Regions from separate parts of the Streptomyces sp. NBC_01283 genome, predicted to be linked through region 4. Evidence: riboswitches for the same ligand, from Rfam matches in the RefSeq annotation. Region 4 holds a riboswitch; each other region holds the start of a gene.
The links. Region 4 has a riboswitch for cyclic di-AMP ahead of OG302_RS22490 (M23 family metallopeptidase). Riboswitches for the same ligand answer to the same signal wherever they lie in the genome.
Positions count from the first base shown of each region.

Region 1: it holds a riboswitch for cyclic di-AMP, as region 4 does, so the genes downstream of both, OG302_RS24875 (transglycosylase family protein) here and OG302_RS22490 (M23 family metallopeptidase) in region 4, are expected to answer to the same signal.
Region 2: it holds a riboswitch for cyclic di-AMP, as region 4 does, so the genes downstream of both, OG302_RS05945 (C40 family peptidase) here and OG302_RS22490 (M23 family metallopeptidase) in region 4, are expected to answer to the same signal.
Region 3: it holds a riboswitch for cyclic di-AMP, as region 4 does, so the genes downstream of both, OG302_RS17680 (NlpC/P60 family protein) here and OG302_RS22490 (M23 family metallopeptidase) in region 4, are expected to answer to the same signal.

Region 1 covers NZ_CP108430.1:5,442,939-5,447,143, forward strand. Annotated here, with positions in the region: gene OG302_RS24865 (recombinase family protein) at 1-557, shown strand, start outside; gene OG302_RS24870 (transglycosylase family protein) at 798-1,805, shown strand; cyclic di-AMP (ydaO/yuaA leader) riboswitch at 1,987-2,174, shown strand; gene OG302_RS24875 (transglycosylase family protein) at 2,178-2,888, shown strand; gene eno (phosphopyruvate hydratase) at 3,201-4,205, shown strand, end outside.
Region 2 covers NZ_CP108430.1:1,258,928-1,263,132, forward strand. Annotated here, with positions in the region: gene OG302_RS05935 (ATP-dependent Clp protease proteolytic subunit) at 130-765, shown strand; gene OG302_RS05940 (hypothetical protein) at 773-1,081, shown strand; cyclic di-AMP (ydaO/yuaA leader) riboswitch at 1,461-1,632, shown strand; gene OG302_RS05945 (C40 family peptidase) at 1,636-2,109, shown strand; gene OG302_RS05950 (DUF6328 family protein) at 2,269-2,835, shown strand; gene OG302_RS05955 (LysE family translocator) at 2,813-3,442, opposite strand; gene OG302_RS05960 (LysR family transcriptional regulator) at 3,573-4,205, shown strand, end outside.
Region 3 covers NZ_CP108430.1:3,913,524-3,917,728, forward strand. Annotated here, with positions in the region: gene pcrA (DNA helicase PcrA) at 1-2,043, opposite strand, end outside; cyclic di-AMP (ydaO/yuaA leader) riboswitch at 2,296-2,453, shown strand; gene OG302_RS17680 (NlpC/P60 family protein) at 2,461-3,648, shown strand; gene OG302_RS17685 (hypothetical protein) at 3,750-4,103, opposite strand.
Region 4 covers NZ_CP108430.1:4,907,339-4,911,543, reverse strand. Annotated here, with positions in the region: gene OG302_RS22500 (PrsW family intramembrane metalloprotease) at 1-245, shown strand, start outside; gene OG302_RS22495 (aldo/keto reductase) at 242-1,186, opposite strand; gene OG302_RS22490 (M23 family metallopeptidase) at 1,321-2,406, opposite strand; cyclic di-AMP (ydaO/yuaA leader) riboswitch at 2,418-2,564, opposite strand; gene OG302_RS22485 (PP2C family protein-serine/threonine phosphatase) at 2,767-3,924, opposite strand; tRNA gene OG302_RS22480 (tRNA-Met) at 4,081-4,154, opposite strand.

The DNA.
Region 1 (4,205 bases), 540 kb from region 4:
GCGCGCACAACCTGTTGGACATCGCGAATGGCGCCATGGAACGGCTGAGGACTCTGACGCTCGCAGAGCGTAAGGAAGTCTTCGACATGTTCGACCTGCACGTAGTCCCCGGGGACATGACCGACGTAGGCAAGCCCGGTAATAGGTGCCCCGTCAGCGAATGGCACTGGGAAACCGGGGCGCTGGTTCCGCCGGACCCCACAGACGAGGAGTGGGAGACGGTGCTGAGTGTTCTCAGGCTCCACTTCTCCGGGAAGGCAAAGAAGCACTTCGTTACGAAGTACGACATTCGCGAGCAATTCTGCGGCATGCTCCACCGGCTCCGTCACGGAGTCTCCTGGGTCGACATGCCGAATACATGGGGACCGATGAACCCCATGAGGGAACGCCAGCTCACGTGGTGGAAAAGGGGGGTGTGGCCGGAGTTGATGGCGGTGTCGGGCGCCGATGAGCGAGGGTCGCAGGCATACAGGCGGCCGACACTTCCTCGGCTCACGGTGACGGGGCGGCTCCGCGCCGGGATGCTCACACAGATCTGGAGCGAAGAGCCTCGATAGAGATGGCGTGGCGGCCTCATCATGCGCGGACTCCGCACGCTGCCCGTGGAGTTCACACCCGCACAGCGGAGCAAATATCAGACGTCTGGAACGCCGTCCAGCTGACAGGCCGTCAAGACTGTGACTTTCACGTGATCTCCGCTGCATCGACTTGTGACAAGCGTTCGACTGCCGCTACGTTCACGACGACTCGGCCTCCCGTGCCGCAGTCGTCGCTCCAGTCACGCGAAAGGCACCCGCATGCTCTCCGGCAATGGTCGTCACCGACGCCCCCGCCAGGCCCCGGCTCTGATCGTCGCGGCAGGAGTCGCAGGATCGGCCATCGCCATCCCGCTGCTCGGCGCCACCAGTGCGAGCGCGGCGGACACCGCCACGTGGGACAAGCTCGCGGAGTGCGAGAGCGGCGGATCCTGGAGCGCGGACGCGGGCAACGGCTACTACGGCGGGCTCCAGTTCTCGCAGGAGCTCTGGGAGGAGTACGGCGGCCTCGACTTCGCGCCGAGCGCCGACCAGGCCAGCCGCTCGCAGCAGATCTCCGTCGCCGAGAAGGTCCTCGACGACCAGGGGACCAAGGCCTGGCCGAGCTGTGCGCCGATCGCCGGTCTCACCCAGGACGGTGCCGCGGCCGACGTAGACCCGGGCGCCCCGATCACGACGATTCCTTCTGACGAGCCGTCGGAGTCGACCGGGTCCGGCGATGAGGCGGACCCGGACGAGCCGAGCGAGTCCGCCGACCCCTCGGACGACGCCGGGTCCTCGAAGAAGCCCTCGGGCTCGGAGAAGTCTTCCGAGAGGCCCGGCACCGATGACGCCGACGCCGATGCTGACGCCGACGACTCCGATGACACGTCACGAGACAAGAATCACGACGAGTCCGGCAAGTCGGGTGACTCGGCCAAGTCCGGCGACCCGGACAAGTCCGGGCGTGACGATGCCACTTCGCCCGGCTCCGGCTCTTCCGCCGGTGAGGGCGAGGGCCGCCACCGCGGCGGCAGCGCGGACGGCGAGCCGTCCGGCGACGCTTCCCGCGAGGGTTCGGGCCGGCATGCCTCCCGTGGCGACGAGCGTCAGCAGGACGGCTCCGACGGGACGTACACGGTCCGCTCCGGCGACAACCTCTCGGCCATCGCCGACGACCTCGACGTGCAGGGCGGGTGGACCGAGCTGTATGCCGAGAACGAGAAGTCGGTCGGCTCCGACCCCGATCTCATCCTCCCCGGTCAGAGCCTCGATTTGGGCGAAAAGTAGGGGTAGTTGGTGAGTCGCTTTGCGCTTGATGTCCCAATTGGCGCAAGTGAGAGATGGGTCTCAGAAGCCCTGATCGTCTTTGAAATTCGACCGATCGCATGACTACGGTCGGGACCGCTCGCCACAGCGGGCCCCGCCGGTCGGTACGCCGAGTCCTGCCAACGGCCGTTCGGGAACAGTCGTCGCGTAAGCGCCGTAGGCAGGAGCGGGGGACCCAAGGTTTCCGCCGGGCCCGGCCGTTGAGCATCGCGAGAGCGAGGCACACGGACGGGAACGGCTAGGGGTTAAGTCGCGCTCAGGAAGCGCGGCCGGGCAACTTCACTGGCCCGAACCCGACAGCTCACCTCGCAGGCGTCGGTGAGGGGATCACTCATGCTGTTTTCCAGCAAGGGCAAGCACCGCCGTCCGTCCAAGGCCACCCGTGTCGCCACGCTCGCCGGCGTCACCGGTGTCGCGGTCGCGGCCCCGCTGATGGCGGCCGGCCAGGCCTCCGCCGCGACGAACTCCGAGTGGGACGCCGTCGCCCAGTGCGAGTCGGGCGGCAACTGGTCGATCAACACCGGTAACGGCTACACGGGCGGCCTGCAGTTCTCGTCGTCCACCTGGGCCGCGTACGGCGGCACGAAGTACGCGCCCAGCGCCGACCAGGCCTCCAAGGCCCAGCAGATCGAGATCGGCGAGAAGGTCCTCGCGGGTCAGGGCAAGGGTGCCTGGCCGAGCTGCGGCGTCGGCCTCTCGGGCGCCTCCAACGAGGGTGGCGGTGCGCAGGAGAGCGCCCCGCAGCAGACCCAGGAGCAGCCGAAGAGCCAGCCCAGCGCGCAGACCGAGCAGCCGCAGCAGCAGGCCCCCAAGAAGGCCGAGGCCGCGCCGAAGGCCGAGTCCAAGAAGACCGTCGAGACCCCGACCGGCAAGACGGTCAAGAAGGGCGACGGCGAGTACAAGGTCAAGAAGGGTGACACCCTCTCCAAGATCGCCGAGGCCAAGGACGTCAAGGGCGGCTGGCACAAGGTGTACAAGCTCAACGGCGACATCATCGACAACGCCGACATGATCTACCCGGGCCAGCAGCTGCACCTCAGCTAAGAGCTGAGGAGGCAGGCAGGCGGCACCTGGCGGTCGCGCCCCCCGGCGGAGGCGCGACCGACGGAGCCGGTGACGCCCGCAGGTACTGCCGGTCCACCCCCGTCCCCACGGGTCCACCCCGTCCCGGTGCGCGTATCCCCCGTACGCACCGGGGCGGGGTTCTTTTGCCCTCCACGCTTTGTTCCGTTCGGAAACATTTTGCTCTCGGTTTGTCCACAGGGCGGTCGCTCGGCTGGCTCTTGTCCGGGAGCCGGTTAGGCTCGTGTCCGCGAGGCCAACGCCCCGCGTACCCGCGTCACATCCCAGAAGGAGATGCTCGTGCCGTCCATCGACGTCGTCGTAGCCCGGGAAATCCTGGACTCCCGAGGCAACCCCACGGTCGAGGTCGAGGTCGGCCTCGACGACGGCAGCACGGGTCGTGCCGCCGTTCCGTCCGGTGCGTCCACCGGTGCTTTCGAGGCCATCGAACTCCGTGACGGTGACCCCAACCGTTACATGGGCAAGGGCGTGGAGAAGGCCGTCCTCGCCGTCATCGAGCAGATCGGCCCGGAGCTCGTCGGGTACGACGCGACCGAGCAGCGCCTGATCGACCAGGCGATGTTCGACCTCGACGCCACCGACAACAAGGGCTCGCTCGGCGCCAACGCCATCCTCGGCGTCTCGCTGGCCGTCGCGCACGCCGCGTCGGAGGCCTCCGACCTCCCGCTCTTCCGCTACCTCGGCGGCCCGAACGCGCACCTGCTGCCCGTTCCGATGATGAACATCCTGAACGGCGGGTCGCACGCCGACTCGAACGTCGACATCCAGGAGTTCATGATCGCGCCGATCGGTGCCGAGTCGTTCTCCGAGGCCCTGCGCTGGGGCACCGAGGTCTACCACACGCTGAAGAAGGTCCTGAAGGACAAGGGCCTCTCCACCGGCCTGGGCGACGAGGGCGGCTTCGCCCCGAACCTGGACTCCAACCGCGCCGCGCTCGACCTCATCCTCGAGGCGATCAAGCAGGCCGGTTACGTCCCCGGCGAGCAGATCGGCCTCGCGCTCGACGTCGCCGCGTCCGAGTTCTACAAGGACGGCAAGTACGAGTTCGAGGGCAAGTCCCGCTCGGCCGCCGAGATGACCGAGTACTACGAGGAGCTCGTCTCCTCGTACCCGCTCGTCTCCATCGAGGACCCGCTGTTCGAGGACGACTGGGCCGGCTGGAACGTCATCACCGAGAAGCTCGGCGACAAGGTCCAGCTCGTGGGCGACGACCTGTTCGTCACCAACCCCGAGCGCCTGGCCCGTGGCATCGAGGAGAAGTCCGCGAACGCCCTCCTG
Region 2 (4,205 bases), 3.6 Mb from region 4:
AACGCGGCGCGACTGTTGACTCCGGCTGATCACCCGAACATGCTCCTCACCACACTGTTACGTACATCCTGTACATTTTTTACAGGAAGCCTTGGGGAGCAGCCGACCCCGGTAGAGGAGAGACGTGCCATGAACCGACCGTTCGCCCGCTATGTCCTGCCCGAGTTCCCCGAGCGCACCAGCGCGGGGCAGCGGACCCTCGATCCGTACTCGAAGCTGCTCGAGGAGCGCATCGTCTTCTTGGGGACGCCGATCGACGACACGTCGGCCAACGACGTGATGGCGCAGTTCATGCACCTCGAATATCTGGCACCCGACCGCGACATCTCGCTCTACATCAACTCGCCCGGCGGCTCGTTCAGCGCGATGACCGCGATCTACGACACGATCCGGTTCGTCACCTGCGACGTGGAGACGACCTGTCTCGGGCAGGCCGCCTCATCGGCCGCCGTCCTGCTGGCCTCGGGCACCCCCGGCAAGAGGTTCGCGCTGCCCGGCGCCCGGGTGCTGATCCACCAGCCCTCGCTCGCCGAGCCCATCCACGGCCAGACGTCCGACCTGGCGATCCAGGCCGACGAACTCCTGCGCACGCGCGCGCAACTGGAGAGGCTGCTCGTTCAGCACACGGGCCAGAGCGCGGAACGGATCGCGGCCGACATCGAGCGGGACAAGATCCTCAGTGCGGCCGAGGCAGTTGAGTACGGCCTGGTCGACCGGATCATCGCGAGCCGCAAGTCGTCCCCGCGCACCCCGGACGTGGGGTGAACCGCCGGTGCTGCCGCCCGAACTTCCCCCGCTGCCCGCACTCACCCGCGCCGAGGGCGAGTTGATCGACCGGTACCTCGAAGTGGTCGACCTGGTGGGCCGGATCAACCCCGCCCGCGCCTCGGACACGTACGGCGGACTGCGCGCCGCCCAGGCCCTGGTCGGCAGGGCGGCCGCCCTCCTGGACGCGCTGACGCTCATGCACCAGCGAGGTGAGAGCGCCGTGCACGCGCCGACGCTGGCCAGGGCGCTGCGGGTGCTCGACGGGGAGCGGCGGGCCGGGCGGGTCACCGTGCCGCCACCGTCGGCGTCCTGAAGACCCGTCACTCCACGCTCCTGAGCACCCGTCATCCCGTCGCCCGGCCTCCGAGCCGTCCGGGGCCGGGTTCAAACGAACCAAACGGGCTACCTCGTTCGGCGTAGACGATCGTCGTTCTTGAAGCCGTCTTCAGTTGCGTCAGATGTGTACGCGGGGGGCGGAATTCCTCGTTCCGGTGCTGGTCGAACGATCGTCCGGCGCCTTGACCTGATCCCGTATCCGACCTTGTCCACCCGAACGGTTCAGCCGTGAGGAGCCTCACAAAACGCCGTTTCGGCTCGGAATTCCTGCCCTTCACGGGTCAAGATCCCTTCCGACGACAAGCCCCCGCCACAGCGGCGGGGCGGTCCGGGCGGACGCCGAGTCCTGCCGCCACCCGGATGACCGGTCGACATCGGTGCATCGGCAGGAGTGGAGGACCCAGGCATGACGGGTCGGTCCGGAGAGTCCGGACCACGGCCCTTGGGGTGAAGCCGCACACGCGGCCGGGCAACTTTGTCAGCCCGAATCCGACAGGTCATCCTTCACAGGCGGTTGACGAAGGGTTGCGCATGACTGCGCTGAATCATGTTCCGTCGCTGCTGACCAGGGCCGGTTCCGTATCGGCCCTCACGCTCGCCGTCGTGGGCGGCACCCTCGTGGGCCCAGGGCTCACGTCGGAAGCGGAGGCCGCGACGCACGGAACGAAGGCGCTCAAGATCGCCGCCTCCAAGAAGGGCGCTCCGTACCGCTACGGAGCGACGGGGCCGCGTCGGTTCGACTGCTCGGGTCTGACCCTCTACTCGTTCAAGCGCGCGGGCAAGAAGCTCCCCCGCACCGCGGCACAGCAGTACAACAAGACCCGCCACATCTCCGCCTCCAACCGCGTCCGCGGCGACCTGGTCTTCTTCCACTCCGGCCGGAACGTCTACCACGTCGGCATCTACGCCGGTAAGGGCCGGATCTGGCACGCCCCCAAGTCGAACACCGTGGTGCGGCTCGAGAAGATCTGGACCAAGAGCGTCTGGTACGGCAGGGTGCGCTGATCGCCCGTCACCGGCCGTCGGCTGCAGGACGGCGGTGGCGGGGGCTCACCAACCCCCGCCACCGCCACCGCCCGGACTGCCCCCGCGTGGCTCCCGCCCGGCCCGCCGATCGGCGCGCCCGCCGGGCGTACAGGGCGCCGACGCGGATACTCGTGCGCCATGGCCGAAAACAACAGCTCCTCCACGGCAGGCGACGCGCCCCGCAACGAGACACGCTTCGAACGCGCCGACCGCAATTTCGCGGAGATCCTCCAGGAACTGCGGGTCACTCAGGCCGGGGTGCAGATCCTCTTCGCGTTCCTGTTGACGCTTGCCTTCACCGAGCGCTTCGCCTCGCTCGACACCGTGCAGCGCGCCACCTACGTGACCACGCTGCTCCTTGCCGTCCTCGCCGCGGCGCTGTTCACGGCTCCCGCCGCCGTGCACCGGTCGCTCTTCGGGCAGCACTCCAAGCCGCGGATCGTGCGGGTCTCGTCCCGCCTCGCCGTCCTCGGTATGGGGGTCCTGATGTTCGCGCTCGCCGGTTCCGTGCTCCTGGTGGTGGACGTGGCGGTGGGCAGGACCGGCGGGATCATCGCGAGCGCGGGCACGCTCCTGGTGTGCGCGGGCCTGTGGGGAGTGCTCCCCCTGCTGCTGCGCCGCGCGAGCAAGGACGAGGGCACTGATGGCGCCGAGGCCACAGGATCGGACACGCCGGACGACGTCAGGCCAACAGGGCCTCGATGAGGAGCACCGCGCCCAGCACGCTGAGCGCGACGCCCGTGCCGCCCTCGATCGCACGGGCCGTGCGCGGCTTGCGCAGCCAGCGGCCGAGCCGGTCGACCAGGAGCGCGACGACCGGGAACCACACCAGGGCGAGGGCCACGATGATGGACGCGAGCAGCAGAGTCCTGGGCATCGCGGGGCTGCCCGCGGGCACGAACTGCGGCAGCACGCTGAGGAACGTGATGGGTGCCTTCGGGTTGAGGGCGTTGGTGAAGAAGCCCTGCCGCAGGCTGCCCCCGACCGCTGCCCCCTCCGCGCCGTCCGCCGTCCCGAAGCTCCCCAGGGGCCGCGCCGCCGACCGCAGCGCGCGATACCCGAGGTAGAGCACGTAGGCCCCGCCCGCGGCCTGCAGCGCACGGAAGAGCGTGGGGACCGCCGCGAGGACCGCCGCGACCCCGGCCACCGCGAGCGCCGTGTGCACCAGGAGCCCGCCCGCCACACCGATCGCGCACGTCACTCCGGCGCGGCGGGATGCGAGGGCGTTGCGCACGACGACGGCGAAGTCGGCGCCCGGCATGGCGACCATGCCCGCGGCGACTCCGGTGAAGGCGACCAGTTGTGCGTCCATGGCGCCAAGCCTGCCGTTCTTCTGCCTTCAGCAGGTATGTGGAATATCCTGGGTCTGCCTTAAGCAGTCGTTTAGCCTCACGGCCGACGGACAGCCGCACCGCCCGTCGGCTCCTGCACCGGGAGCGACCATGTACGACCCGACGCGGCTCGCCGCACTGGTGGCGGTCTCCGAGGCCGGGTCGATCACCCGCGCCGCCGAGCGTCTCGGCTACACCGTGCCCGCCCTCTCCCAGCAGCTGGCCAAGCTCGAACGGGAGGCGGGCACCGCGCTCCTGGTCCGGCATCACCGCGGGGCACGGCTGACCGGCGCGGGTGAGCTGCTGCTCGCGCGGGCGCGCCGGGTCCTGGACGAGATGGAGCAGGCCCGGCACGAACTGGCCAGGCTCGCGGGGCTTTCCGGCGGCAGGCTGCGCGTGGGGACCTTCACCACCGCCGGGATCCAGTTGGTGCCGCCCGCGCTGACCGCGTTCCGCCGCGCCCATCCGGACGTCGATCTGACCGTTCGGGCCTATGAACCGCCGCTCGGCATCGCGGCCGTGGCCGCCGGTGAGGTCGATCTCGCCCTGACGCACACGTACGAACCGGCGGATCCGGTGCCGCTGCCCGCGTCCGTGACCGCCGAGCCGGTACTGGTCGAGGAGCTGGTCCTGGTGACCTCGCCCGGTCACGCTCTCGCGAGCTCGTCGTCGCGGCTGCCCCTGACCGAACTCGCCGGGCAGCCGCTGATCAGCATGGCGCCTGAGCATCCGTCCCGGCAGGGG
Region 3 (4,205 bases), 990 kb from region 4:
GCCGGTCAGGAAGACGACAGGGAACTCGAGGCCCTTGGCGGTGTGCAGCGTCATCAGCGTGATGACTCCGGAGCCGTCGTCCTCCTCGTCCGGGATCTGGTCCGAGTCGGCGACGAGCGCGACCCGCTCCAGGAACTGGGACAGCGTGCCCGAAACGCCTGCGGCAGCAGCCGCGTCCGCTCCGTCCGCGGCGTCGGTCTCAGCGTCGGTGTCGGTGTCGGTGTCGGTCTCGGCGTCGGTCCCGCCCTCCGCTGCACCGCTGTCGTGCTCGAACTCCAGCGCCACGGCTGCGAGTTCCTGGAGGTTCTCGATGCGCGTCTCGTCCTGCGGGTCGGTCGAGGCCTGCAGCTCGGCGAGGTACCCGGTCCGTTCGAGCACGGCCTCCAGGACGACGGCGGGGCCGGCGCCGGACTCGACGATGGTGCGCAGCTCCTCCATCAGCACGTTGAAACGCTTGACGGCGTTCGCCGAGCGGGCCGCCATTCCGTACGCCTCGTCGACGCGCTTCAGCGCCTGCGGGAAGGAGATCTTCTCGCGCTGCGAGAGCGCGTCGATCATCGCCTCCGCGCGGTCGCCGATGCCCCTCTTGGGTACGTTCAGAATGCGGCGGAGCGGGACGGAGTCCTCCGGGTTGGCGAGCACCCGCAGATACGCAAGGACGTCGCGGACCTCCTTGCGCTCGTAGAAGCGGACGCCGCCGACGACCTTGTAGGGCAGGCCGACGCGGATGAAGATCTCTTCGAAGACACGGGACTGCGCGTTCGTCCGGTAGAAGATCGCGACGTCGCCCGCCTTCGCGTCGCCCGCGTCGGTGAGCCGGTCGATCTCGTCGGCGACGAACTGTGCCTCGTCGTGCTCGGTGTCGGCGACGTAGCCGGTGATGCCCGCGCCCGCGCCCGCGTTGGTCCACAGATTCTTGGGGCGACGGCTTTCGTTGCGCTCGATGACGGCGTTGGCCGCGGTCAGGATCGTCTGCGTGGAGCGGTAGTTCTGCTCCAGGAGGATCGTCGTCGCGTTCGGGTAGTCCTCCTCGAACTGGAGGATGTTGCGGATCGTGGCGCCACGGAAGGCGTAGATCGACTGGTCCGCGTCACCCACGACACACAGCTCGGCGGGGTCGTCCCCCTCGCCTCCGGAGGGGCCCACCAGCTCGCGCACCAGGGCGTACTGGGCGTGGTTGGTGTCCTGGTACTCGTCGACCATCACGTGGCGGAAGCGGCGGCGGTAGTGCTCGGCGACGTCGGGGAACGCGCGGAACATGTTGACCGTCGTCATGATCAGGTCGTCGAAGTCGAGGGCGTTCGCCTCGCGCAGACGCGACTGGTACATCGCGTACGCCTGGGCGAGCGTCTTCTCGAAGCCGTCGGCGGCCTGGCCGGCGAAGGTCTCCTCGTCGATCAGCTCGTTCTTCAGGTTCGAGATCTTGGCGCTGAAGGACTTCGGCGGGAACTTCTTCGGGTCGATGTCCAGATCGCGGCAGACCAGCGCCATCAGGCGCTTGGAGTCGGCGGCGTCGTAGATCGAGAAGGAGGAGGTGAAGCCGATCGTCTTCGACTCGCGGCGCAGTATGCGCACGCACGCGCTGTGGAACGTCGACACCCACATCGCGTTGGCCCGCGGCCCGACGAGGTTCTCGACGCGCTCCTTCATCTCGCCGGCGGCCTTGTTCGTGAACGTGATCGCCAGGATCTGTCCCGGGTGCACGTGCCGCTCGGCCAGGAGATACGCGATGCGGTGCGTCAGGACGCGGGTCTTGCCGGAACCGGCGCCCGCGACGATGAGCAGCGGGGAGTCCGCGTGCACGACGGCCGCGCGCTGGTTCTCGTTCAGCCCGTCGAGCAGGGCCGCCGGGTCGATCACGGGGCGCGGGGCGCCGCCGCGGTAGTGCGCGTCCCGAGGTGTGGGCGCGTCGAACTTCCCGTCGAACAGATCATCCGGAACGGATTCCGGACCACTGTCCTCGGGCGGCGGCGGGGGCTCTTCCTCCGAAGCCCGCGAGGGCTTGAGGTCCGCCAGGAAGCTGTCATCAAAGAGGCTGCTCATCGCCTCCCGAGTCTAGGCGGCCCCACTGACAACCCGCCCCGGGTTCCGGCCACCCCGTCCTTCCGCGCCCGCCTACGCCCAGCCCGCGGACCGTCACGTTCCGCTACGTCGCGGCATGCCCGCGTCAAGCGCTTCGCAAAGTAACGAAAACGTATCGGGCATATCGAACATCAACCTTCACACGGGCCACACGAATTGGCTAGGTTGCTGCCCGGGCTGCTCGTACTCCCACCGGCGAACCCCGCCGGGAACGAGTGGCCTCCGCCGAGTTCGATCTCCTCGGAGCCGGGGACCCACGTAGAACTTGGGGTGAATCGGTCCCGTACGCAGTACGGGACCGTAGGGCAACCTTCCGGAACCACCCGCCCGAACCCGACAGCTAACCCGGTAGGCGGTCTACGGAAGGAGTCGCCTCCCTTGGCGTCGCACCGCAAGCCGCGGACCCGCATTGCCGGCCTACGCGCCACCCCCGCCCTCGGTATCACGACGGCAGCCCTGACGTCCGTGGCCCTCCTCTCACAGAGCGCGCAAGCGGCACCGTCCGCGCCCCAGAAGCCCAGCCTCGAAGAGGTCCAGAAGAAGGTCGACGACCTCTACCACCAGGCGGGCGTGGCCACCCAGAAGTACAACTCGGCCAAGGAGCGCACCGACAAGCAGCGCAAGAAGGTCGACGCTCTCCTCGACGACGTGGCAGAGCGCGCCGACAAGCTGAACGAGGCCCGCCGGCAGCTGGGCACGTTCGCCGCGGCCCAGTACCGCACCGGCGGCGTCTCCGAGACCGCCACGATGATGCTCGCCGACGACCCGCAGGGGTTCTTCGACCAGAACCACCTGTCGGACCGGCTGACCGCGCGCCAGAAGAGGGCGGTCGACGACTACCAGACGCAGCAGGCGTCGGCGACGAAGCAGCGCACGAAGGCCACCAAGAGCCTGGAGACGCTGAGCAACTCGCGGGACGACCTCAGGACGAGCAAGCAGACTGTCCAGAAGAAGCTGGGCCAGGCGCGCACGATGCTCTCGGAGCTGACGGCCGAGGAGAAGGCGCGGCTCGCGGCGATCGAGAAGAAGAAGGAAGACGAGGCCAAGCGCAAGGCCGCCGAGCTGGCGCGCAAGCAGGAGGCCGAGGCGGAGGCCAAGCGCAAGGCGGCGGAAGAAGCCGCCGCCAAGGAGCGCGAGTCGGACAAGGAGACCCCGGACGCGGGCTCCGGATCCGGCACCGGCTCCGGCTCCGGCTCCGGCACGGACAGCGGTTACGCGACGAAGGCCGCGAAGGTGATCAACTTCGCCGAGGCCCAGATCGGCAAGCCGTACGTATGGGGCGCCACCGGCCCGGACTCCTACGACTGCTCCGGGCTCACCCAGGACGCGTGGAAGGCCGCGGGGATCTCCCTGCCGCGTACGACGTGGGACCAGGTGAAGGTCGGCACGACCGTCAAGACCGCCGACGCCAAGCCGGGTGACCTGGTCTTCTTCTACGACGACATCAGCCACGTAGGGATCTACATCGGCGACGGCAAGATGATCCACGCCCCGAAGCCGGGTGCGAACGTCCGCGTCGAGTCGATCTACTACATGCCGATCCACAGCGTGGTCCGCCCCGCGTAACCGTCACACCGCATGAGAAGCGGCCCTCCACGCGCGCGTGGAGGGCCGCTTCTCATGGTGGAGGGCCGCTTCTTATGAAGGTGACCGGGTGAGGGTGGAGATCAGGTCCACAGCACCGCGATGAAGATGTTCGCGACGGTCAGCAGCCCGACGGCGCCGAACATCCCCTTGTCCACCTTCTCCTCGTCCCGCTTCACATAGACCAGCGCGAGGATCACGATCAGGACGGCCATCTTGATGCCGATCTTGACGTTGTTGACGGGGTTGTCGTCCGCCTGGTTGAGACCCACCAGGACCACGCCCGTGACGAGCATCGTGAGCGCGCCGTGCAGCATCGCGGGGCTGAAGCGTGCCGTGCCCTGGCCCATCTGCTTCATCTGGGTGAGGAAGCCGCCCAAGAGGGAGGCGATGCCGATGATGTGCAGGCCGACGAAGAGATGGGTGAGAACGTCCATGTCCCGGAGCCTAGCCGGGGCCATATCACCGCTCCGTGGCCAGGTGGGCCACAAGCTCCGCATCAGTCACAGGCGTACGCGAAGGTCGTGCGACTCAGCGGA
Region 4 (4,205 bases):
AGTTGCTGAACGCCCTGTGGGAGCGCCGCGAGGCCGCGCGGCCCGCCCTCGCCTACGCGGCACAGGCGACGGCACCGGTACTCGTACCGATACCGCCGCAGCACGGGTACCGCCAGCCGTATCCCCAGCCCTATCCGCATCCCCAGCCGTATCCGCAGCAGCCCTACTCGCAGCAGCCCCCCTACGGATATCCGTACGCCCAGCCGGCGATGCCCTACCCCGCCTACAACCCCTACCGGGGCTAGGCGGAAGCCGCCGTCAGCGCCGACACCTCGGCCTCCGTCAGTTCGAGCTCCCCCACCGCGAGCAGCGCGGGCAGCTGCTCGACCGTACGGGCCGAGGCGAGGGGCGCCGCCACCGTCGGCTGCGCCGCGAGCCACGCGAGGGCCACAGTCGCGAGTTCGGCGTCGTGCGCCTGGGCGACCTCGTCCAGGGCGGCGAGCACCCGCAGGCCGCGGTCGGTGGCCAGGTGCTTGCCCGCGCCCTCGGCCCGCGCGCTGTCGACCTGCGCACCCGGGCGGTACTTGCCGGTCAGGAAGCCGGAGGCGAGCGCGTAGTACGGGACGGCGGCCAGGCCGGAGCGCGAGGCGACCTGCTCCAGCGGGCCCTCGTACGTGTCGCGCGAGACGAGGTTGTAGTGCGGCTGCAGCACCGAGTAGCGCGCCAGGCCCTCGCAGTCGGAGAAGTCGAGGAACTCCTGGAGCCGCTCGGGGGTCACGTTCGAGGCGGCGATCGCGCGCACCTTGCCGGACGTCACCAGGTCGTCGAGCGCACCGATGATCTCCTCGACCGAGACGGTCGGGTCGTCGTAGTGCGTGTAGTAGAGGTCGATGTAGTCGGTGCCCAGGCGGCGCAGCGACTCCTCGGCACCGGACTTGATGGTGTTGGCGGACAGGCCCTTGTAATCGGGGTGGGCGCCGACCTTGGTGGCGAGCACGACGTCGGAGCGGTTGCCGCGCGCGGCGAGCCAGCTGCCGAGTACGGTCTCGGACTCGCCGCCCTTGTTGCCGGGCACCCAGGCCGAGTAGACGTCGGCGGTGTCGATGAAGTTGCCGCCGGCGGCGGTGTAGGCGTCGAGCACGCTGAAGGACTGCGCCTCGTCGGCCGTCCAGCCGAAGACGTTGCCGCCCAGGGCGAGCGGGAAGACCTCGAGGTCGGACGAGCCAAGCTTGCGGAGAGAAGTCATAAGGGGATCAACGCCCTTACGGACTGCAACATTCCGGAGAGCGGCCCGCACCTAGGCAGGCCGTCCGCACATGCCGAACCGGCAGCCCTGGCGTCGGGGGGTTGTCGCCAGGACCGCCGGGGTTCTGGGTTACCTCAGAGCGACTGGCCCTTGCCGCGCAGCCATGCCGCGGGGTCGACCCCGGTGGCGTCGCCGCCCGGGTGGACCTCCAGGTGGAGGTGGGCGCCGGTGACGTTGCCGGTCGCGCCGACGCGGCCGATGACCTCGCCGGTGGTGACCTTCTGGCCGGCACTGACGTTCATCGAGGACTGGTGGCAGAACCAGAGCTCGGTGCCGTCGTCCAGTTCGAGGACCGTGCGGTAGCCGTACGCCCCCGCCCAGCCCGCTTCCTTGATGGTGCCGGAGTGGATCGCCTTGATGGGCGTGCCCGTCGGCGCCGCGAAGTCCAGGCCGGTGTGGTAGCCGGAGGACCACATGGAGCCGGGCTGGCCGAAGGTGCCGGTGAGCGTGTACGAGGCGACCGGGAGGGTGTAGCTCTTCGCGAGCTTGGCCAGGCGCTCGGCCTCGGCCTTCTTCTTGGCCTCCGCCTCGGCCTTCTTCTTCGCGGCGGCCTTCTCGGCGGCGATCTTCTTCTCGGCCGCGGTCTGCTTGGCGGCGGCCTGCTCGGCGGCCTGCTTGACGGCGGCTTCTTCGGCCGCCTTCTGGACCGCGGCGTCCGCCTGGTCCTGCTGGTTCTCGGCCTGCTCCATGATGCGGGCCCGCAGCGCCTCGCCCGCGTCCGTGGTGCCCTGCTCGGTGTCGGCGGTGCTGAGTCCCGCGGCGGAGAGGGGTGCGGCGGCGGTCGTCACGGCGTTGTCCGCGGAACCGGAGCCGGACGAGTCGTCGGATATCAGGGACCCCACGCCCGGCAGCGACTTGGCCTCCGGCAGCGAGTCCGTGACGGCCGACATGTCCGGCATCGCGATGGAGACCGGGGGCTTGCCGCCCTGCGCGGTGGCGATGCCGCCCGCGCCGACGGCGGCGATGACACCTACGCCGAGAACCGTGGAGCTGCGGGCAAGTCCGCCGCCGCCCCGCTTGTGCACGCGGTGCCTGCCGCGGACGGGACGAATGGACTCCTCGGTGGGGTTCCATTCCTCCCAGGAATCATCGTCGTACCCACCGAAATCGTCGTCATTCGGTACGTACGCGCCTTGGGGGGCAGGGCGGTTGGACGCCACGGGGGCGCACTCCTTTCCTTCCTTCTCGCCTACCGGGTTAGCTGACGGGTTCGGAGCAGGAAGGTCTCCTACGAACATCTGGCACGGATGCACAGATGCCCGATTCACCCCAATTAGTGGTTCCCCGGCTCCCTTTCGGGATTAGGCGCGTGCGCGCGGAGCCGACTCGAGTGACGGCTGGGACGACCGCGCTGCGTTATCGAACGTTAATAGACAGCGGGGTCGTATTCCAAGCTGTTCCGGCTGATCGTTAACGCCCACACCCTGTACTTATCGGGACACGGGGGTTGCGAACGGGGCGAGTTGACCCCACTTCTTCACACACCGGAGCTTCACATCTCCTTGACAGCTCGTCAGGTGTTATGCGGAGTGGTGTCCTTCCGTCACGGCCGGTGACACGGGCCGCCGCACCGCGAGCAACGCCATGTCGTCGGTGCCGCCTCCCCCGGTGTGCCGCCGCACTTCCTCGACGAGCGTCGACAGGAGCGCGTCCGGGCCGCCGGGGCCCGGGAAGATCCGGCCGCCGAGCCGGGCCGCGGGATCGTAGAACTCGCCCCGGACGTCACGCGCCTCGGAGAGCCCGTCGGTGTAGAGCAGCAGCATCGCCCCCGGCGGGAACTCCGTCTCGTCCGCACGGTCCGGCCAGGCGCCTAGCTCCCCCATCCCGAGCGGCAGCGCGGGCTCGGTGGCGGACAGGACGCACAGCCGCCCGTCGCCGCGCAGGAGCAGCGGACCCGGGTGCCCGCGGTTGATGAGCCGCACGAGACCGTCGCCGTGCGGGATCTCGGCGAGCACGGCGGTGGTGAAGCCCTCGAAGGCGTCGAGCCCGTCGCGCCGCGTGCCCTCGCGCGCAAGGGCCCGCTCCAGGCGCTGGGCCACGGCCTCCAGCGTGGCCTCCTGCTCGGCGGCCTCCCGGAACGCCCCGATCACGACGGCGACGGCCGCCACCGCGCCCATGCCCTTCCCCCGTACGTCGCCGACGATGACGCGTACGCCGTGCGGGGTCTCCTGCACGGCGTACAGATCGCCCCCGATGAACGCGTCGGCCTCCGCCGCCTCGTACCGCGCGGCGATGTCGAGCCCGCCGATCCTGGGGTCCGGCTGCGGCAGCACGGCGCGCTGGGCGGCCTCGGAGATGGAGCGGGCGGAGGCGAGCTGCTTGTCGCTGCGGCGTACGACGCGGTTGATGAGGACGGCGAGGACGGCGACGGTCACCACCGTGATCAGCTCGGTGACGGCCTCGACGTCGGTGCTGGTGTCGGTCTTGAAATGCAGGGCGAGCACGGCGGCGCAGGAGCCGGTGCCGATGAGGGCGGTGCTGAGCAGCGAGTAGAAGGGTGCGGCGATGAGCGGGGCCGCGGTGAAGAGCGGCGAGGCGGTGAACTCCGGCGGGGTCGTCAGGTCGTAGACCACCCCGACGACGATGAGCAGCAGGGGGAGGGTCCGCACGAGCGCCCGCTCGTGCCGGACATCGGGACGCCTGCCGCCGCCCCCGCCACTTCCTCCTCGCTGCCCCACTCGTCCAGGGTTCCCGGAGCGGCGGCACGGGGCGACCGGTGTGGGCCGACCGGGTTACGACGAAAAGCTGCGGTGGAAACCCCCGGTAGAAGGATCCTGCGGTGGAAAACACCGAAGGCCCGGATCCATTTCTGGATCCGGGCCTTCGGTCTTTAGTAGCGGGGACAGGATTTGAACCTGCGACCTCTGGGTTATGAGCCCAGCGAGCTACCGAGCTGCTCCACCCCGCGCCGTTGAATGCAACTCTACGCCATCAGAGGGAGTGAAAGCGAACCGGTTGA